Caballeronia sp. LZ062: one gene and its partner. The protein of the gene in region 1 interacts with the protein of each later gene in a pairwise test. Links are inferred from orthologs where the notes say so. Each region holds a gene or a part of one and is shown on either strand. Other genes may lie near its edges. The genes, in order: rho and nusG.

Region 1 (2,941 bases):
TACTTTCGCCCTCAGATCGCTGCTATCGGGCACGGGCAACGGATAGCAAAGTAGGCTAAGATGGCATGTGACTTAGCCGTGACCGTGCGTGCTCATGCCCGAACCGGCGCGCGGCGGCGGACCTTCGAGCGGCAAGTTAAGCGGCGAAATCCTTTCCAGTTTTGGTGTATCGTGGCGAGCATTCAAACGCGGGCCTCGAATCAATAGAGGTATTCAGACAATGAGCGAATCAATCAAGCACATCAGCGACGCTTCTTTCGAACAAGACGTCGTCAAGTCGGATAAACCTGTCCTGCTCGACTTCTGGGCCGAATGGTGCGGTCCGTGCAAGATGATTGCCCCGATCCTCGACGAAGTCGCGAAGGATTACGGCGATCGCCTGCAGATCGCGAAGATCAATGTGGACGAACACCAGTCCACGCCGGTCAAGTTCGGCGTGCGCGGCATTCCCACGCTGATTCTCTTCAAGAACGGCGCGGTCGCGGCGCAGAAGGTCGGCGCCTTGTCGAAGTCGCAACTCACCGCGTTTCTCGACAGCAACCTGTAACTGCACCACAGGCGGGCGTCGGCCTCATCGGCGTCCGCTTCGCGCGCGCCTTCACGCAATACGAATGAAAAGCGCGTGAGCCGATGTTGTCGCACGACAACATCGGCCGAAAAGCCCCGTCCCCGGCCTATCCGAGGCCCGTGCGGCGTGTGCTATGCTAGAATCACAAGACTTCAAGAAGTATTAAGTCCTAGAGCGGTTCCGCTCACCTCTTCTCCCATATCTTTCTGTCGCACCTCTTCTCCCCGGCGGGAAATCCGTATGCATTTATCCGAGCTCAAGTCTCAGCACGTGTCTGCACTGATCGAGATGGCCAATGGCCTGGAGATCGAAAACGCGAACCGCCTGCGCAAGCAGGAATTGATGTTCGCGATTCTTAAAAAGCGCGCCAAGGCTGGCGACACGATTTTCGGCGACGGCACGCTCGAAGTGCTGCCCGACGGCTTCGGGTTTCTGCGCTCGCCCGAGACTTCGTATCTCGCGAGTACGGACGATATCTATATCAGCCCGTCGCAGATTCGCCGTTTCAATCTGCATACCGGCGACACCATCGAAGGCGAAGTGCGCACGCCGAAAGACGGCGAGCGCTATTTCGCGCTGGTGAAGGTCGACAAAGTCAACGGGCAGCCGCCCGAGGCCTCGAAACACAAGATCATGTTCGAGAACCTCACGCCGCTGCATCCGAATAAGCCGCTGCCGCTCGAACGCGAAATGCGCGGCGAGGAAAACGTGACGGGCCGCATCATCGACATGATCGCGCCTATCGGCAAGGGTCAGCGCGGGCTGCTCGTCGCATCGCCGAAGTCCGGCAAGACCGTGATGCTTCAGCACATCGCCCATGCAGTGAAGGCGAATCATCCGGACGTCGTGCTGTTCGTGCTCCTGATCGACGAGCGTCCCGAGGAAGTCACCGAAATGCAGCGTTCGGTCGCGGGCGAAGTGATCGCCTCGACCTTCGACGAACCCGCCGCGCGTCACGTGCAAGTGGCCGAAATGGTCATCGAGAAGGCGAAGCGTCTCGTCGAAATGAAGCATGACGTCGTGATTCTGCTCGACTCCATCACGCGTCTCGCCCGCGCCTACAACACGGTCGTGCCGGCATCGGGCAAGGTGCTGACGGGCGGTGTCGATGCCAACGCGCTGCAGCGCCCGAAGCGTTTCTTCGGCGCGGCACGCAATATCGAAGAAGGCGGCTCGCTCACCATCATCGGCACCGCGCTGATCGAAACCGGCAGCCGCATGGACGACGTGATCTACGAAGAGTTCAAGGGCACCGGCAACATGGAAGTGCACCTCGAGCGCCGTCTCGCGGAAAAGCGCGTGTATCCGTCGATCAATCTGAACAAGTCGGGCACGCGCCGCGAAGAACTGCTCATCAAGCCGGACCTGCTGCAAAAGGTCTGGGTGCTGCGCAAGTTCATTCACGACATGGACGAAGTCGAAGCGATGGAATTCCTGCTCGACAAGATCCGTCAGACGAAGAGCAACTCCGAGTTCTTCGACCTGATGCGTCGCGGCGGAGGCTGATCCTCCGTCTCGCTTCGCGCTTCCCATAAAACCGCCTGCATCGTCAGGCGGTTTTTTTATCGGCTCCTCGGGCGTGGTCAAGATGCCGGCCGCGCGCATCCGTACAATCCGGTCTGTTCCTGCGCGATCGCGCGCACCACTCGACCGACCGATGCCCAACCTTTTCACCCGCTGGTTCGGCGCGCAACGCCGCGAACGCGCGCTGCGCAAGTACGCCATCGACGACGCTCTCTGGCAGCGCACGCTCGACGCCTTCCCGTTCTTCGGCCATCTGAGCACGCCCGACCGCGAGCGACTGCGCGAACTGACGAGCCTCTTCATCGCGCAGAAGTCGTTTTCCACCGCGCACGAGTTGGAACTGACCGACGAGATGATCGTCGCGATTGCCGCGCAGGCGTGCCTGCCGGTGCTCAATCTGAGCCTCGAGCTGTACGACGGCTGGGTCGGCGTGATCGTCTATCCGGGCGAGTTCGTGATCAGAAAGACCGTGGAGGACGAGGCCGGCGTGGTGCACGAAATCGAGCACGACGCGAGCGGCGAGGCGTGGGAAGGCGGTCCGGTCGTGCTCTCGTGGGAGGACGCGCAGATGGCGGACGGTTCCGACGCGTACAACGTCGTAATCCACGAGTTCGCGCACAAGATCGACATGGTGAACGGCGAAGCGGACGGGCATCCGCCGCTCTTTCGACGCTGGCACGCGCCCCTCGACAACACCGCCTGGTCCGACGTGTTCGACAACGCCTACGACCAGTTCTGCGCGCGCGTCGATGCCGTGCCGAAGCGCCGCTGGAGCCGTTTCGAGCGGGAATCGCTGATCGATCCGTATGCGGCGGATCACCCGTCCGAGTTCTTCGCGGTGTGCAGCGA
Region 2 (3,283 bases), 2.0 Mb from region 1 along the record:
CTGCAAAACTGTTTCGGGTTCGCCATCTGCGTTGGCTTGAATTAAGGCGCCGCCCTACTGCTGCGCCGCCACCAACGGTCTTTGACAACCGGTTGCCCAACTAAACAACTGTCGCGCAACCGCCCAAAGCCCTTGAGAACGCGGTCTGTCGACCGCGTCGAAATCCTTTTACTGCTGCGCCAGCGTGGATTGATCCACGCGAACGCCGACACCCATCGTGCTCGACAGCGCGACCTTGCGCAGGTACACGCCCTTGCTCGTTGCCGGCTTTGCCTTGTTCAGCGCATCGATCAGTGCCGACAGGTTCTGACGCAGCGAAGCGGGTTCGAACGAAGCACGGCCGATCGTGCCGTGAATAATACCGGCTTTGTCGACGCGGAACTGCACCTGACCAGCCTTGGCGTTCCTGACCGCTTGAGCGACGTCCGGCGTCACGGTGCCAACCTTCGGGTTCGGCATCAGGCCGCGCGGGCCGAGGATCTGACCCAACGTGCCCACCACACGCATCGTGTCCGGCGAAGCGATCACGACGTCGAAGTTCAGGTTGCCGGCCTTGACTTGCTCAGCCAGATCTTCCATACCGACCACGTCGGCGCCCGCTGCGCGAGCTTGCTCTGCCTTGTCCCCTTGCGCGAACACTGCGACGCGAACCGACTTACCGGTACCGGCCGGCAGAACGACGGAACCACGAACCACTTGGTCCGACTTCTTTGCATCGATGCCGAGCTGGACAGCGACGTCGATCGACTCGTCGAACTTGGCGTTTGCGCATTCCTTGATCAGGCTCAGCGCGTCGTCGATCGGATACAGCTTCTGACGATCAACCTTGTTAGCAAATGCCTGAAGGCGCTTCGAAAGCTTAGCCATTTACACGCCCTCCACAGTGATACCCATCGAACGCGCGCTACCGGCGATGGTGCGCACGGCTGCGTCCAGATCAGCTGCCGTAAGGTCCGGCATCTTGGTCTTCGCAATTTCTTCCGCTTGAGCGCGGGTGATGTTGCCGACCTTGTCGGTGTGCGGCTTGCTCGAGCCCTTCTGCACTGCGGCTGCCTTCTTGATCAGCACAGTCGCGGGAGGCGTCTTCATGATGAACGTGAAGCTCTTGTCCGCGAATGCCGTAATGACGACCGGCACCGGCAGACCCGGCTCCATGCCCTGAGTCTGCGCGTTGAACGCCTTGCAGAACTCCATGATGTTCAGGCCACGCTGGCCCAGCGCCGGACCGACCGGCGGCGACGGATTGGCTTTACCTGCAGGAATCTGCAGTTTGATAAAGCCGACGATTTTCTTTGCCATGTTGAAAACCTCTGCTGAACGCAAGAGCGTTCGGTGAGTAATAGCGCGCGTTCGCCTTGACGACTACTGACGCTCCTCAACGGCCATTACGCGGACCGTAAGCGCGAATCGCGCGAGGCCAGTGACCTCGCGCGATAGATTCTTAAACCTTCTCCACCTGGCCGAATTCGAGTTCGACCGGCGTTGACCGCCCGAAGATCGTGACCGAGACACGGACGCGGGACTTCTCGTAGTTGACTTCTTCCACGTTGCCGTTAAAGTCGGTGAAGGGGCCTTCCTTTACCCGCACCATTTCGCCAACTTCGAAAAGCGTCTTCGGCCGCGGCTTTTCGACACCTTCCTGCATCTGCGACATGATCTTTTCGACCTCGCGCGGCGAAATCGGGCTCGGCCGATTGCGCGCACCGCCGACGAAACCGGTAACCTTCGCCGTGTTCTTCACGAGGTGCCATGTTTCGTCCGTCATCTCCATTTCGACGAGCACGTAGCCCGGGAAGAAACGACGCTCGGTGACCGACTTGTGACCACCTTTGACTTCCACAACTTCTTCGGTCGGGACAAGAATTTGGCCGAACTGGTCTTGCATCCCCGCCCGCTCGATGCGCTCCTGAAGCGCACGTTGCACGCTCTTCTCCATGCCGGAGTAGGCGTGCACCACATACCAACGCTTTCCACTCGGAGATGTCGGAGTATCGCTCATATCATTTCCAACCCAGAATCGCCGAGAAAATTACCCATTCGATCGACTTATCGCTAAGCCAAAGGAAGATGGCCATGATGAGGACAAATGCGAAGACCACCAAGGTGGTCTGCGTCGCCTCTTTTCGCGTCGGCCAGACGACCTTTCGAACTTCTTTGTACGAGTCCTTCGCAAACGCGATGAAGTTCTTACCGGGCGCTGAAAGTAGACCGACAGCCACACCGGCAATCACGCCAACAGCCAGAGCGGCGCCGCGGACGTACCATTCTTGGCCGCCGAGCAGAAAAAAACCCACGAACCCGGCCAAGACCAACAATACCCCAGCCACCAACATCAACTTATCGCTGGAAGTATTTACAGTTTCGACTGAAGGATTCGCCATAACACCTTAAACAGCGCCTCTTGGCGCAAGAATGTGGCAGGGGCAGAGGGAATCGAACCCCCAACCTTCGGTTTTGGAGACCGACGCTCTGCCAGTTGAGCTATACCCCTAAACCATTTGGGGCCGACGGTTCCGCCGACCCCGAAAACTACAGACTACCGAGAGATCTCTGGCTCTTACTCGATAATCTTCGCAACGACACCAGCGCCGACGGTACGGCCGCCTTCGCGGATCGCGAAGCGCAGACCTTCTTCCATGGCGATCGGGGCGATCAGCTTGACCGTGATCGACACGTTGTCGCCCGGCATCACCATTTCCTTGTCCTTCGGCAGCTCGATCGAGCCGGTCACGTCCGTCGTGCGGAAGTAGAACTGCGGACGGTAGTTGTTGAAGAACGGCGTGTGACGGCCGCCTTCGTCCTTGCTCAGCACGTACACTTCAGCGGTGAAGTGCGTGTGCGGCGTGATCGAACCCGGCTTGGCCAGCACCTGGCCGCGCTCGACGTCTTCACGCTTCGTGCCGCGCAAGAGAATACCGACGTTGTCGCCCGCTTGACCTTGGTCGAGCAGCTTGCGGAACATTTCCACGCCCGTGCAGGTGGTCTTCACCGTCGGCTTGATACCGACGATTTCGATTTCCTCGCCGACCTTCACCACACCGCGCTCGACGCGACCCGTCACCACCGTGCCGCGACCCGAGATCGAGAACACGTCTTCCACCGGCATCAGGAACGCGCCATCCACTGCGCGCTCCGGCGTCGGGATGTACGTGTCCAGCGCGTCGGCCAGGTTCATGATCGCCACTTCACCGAGCTCGCCCGTGTCGCCTTCCAGCGCGAGCTTGGCCGAACCCTTGATGATCGGCGTGTCGTCGCCCGGGAAGTCGTACTTCGACAGGAGTTC

Evidence for each region.
Region 2: the proteins of rho (region 1) and nusG interact in binary tests that used the Escherichia coli proteins (3 or more experiments, as listed by UniProt). The link is inferred for Caballeronia sp. LZ062 from one-to-one orthologs.

Annotation. Positions count from the first base shown.
Region 1 is NZ_JARTWB010000002.1:954,253-957,193, reverse strand. What follows is about bases 57-2,941. They hold rho (transcription termination factor Rho), read left to right. Parts: upstream 57-808; coding sequence 809-2,074; downstream 2,075-2,941. Other genes in these bases: P9239_RS10545 (zinc-dependent peptidase), read left to right, coding at 2,226-2,941; trxA (thioredoxin TrxA), read left to right, coding at 221-547. UniProt on the Escherichia coli protein: Facilitates transcription termination by a mechanism that involves Rho binding to the nascent RNA, activation of Rho's RNA-dependent ATPase activity, and release of the mRNA from the DNA template.
Region 2 is NZ_JARTWB010000002.1:2,911,371-2,914,653, reverse strand. The notes cover bases 221-2,988. They hold nusG (transcription termination/antitermination protein NusG), read right to left. Parts: upstream 2,000-2,988; coding sequence 1,442-1,999; downstream 221-1,441. Other genes in these bases: tuf (elongation factor Tu), read right to left, coding at 2,558-2,988; secE (preprotein translocase subunit SecE), read right to left, coding at 2,001-2,381; rplK (50S ribosomal protein L11), read right to left, coding at 868-1,299; rplA (50S ribosomal protein L1), read right to left, coding at 221-867. Outside these bases: more of rplA, read right to left, coding at 169-220; more of tuf, read right to left, coding at 2,989-3,283. UniProt on the Escherichia coli protein: Part of the processive rRNA transcription and antitermination complex (rrnTAC). The complex forms an RNA-chaperone ring around the RNA exit tunnel of RNA polymerase (RNAP).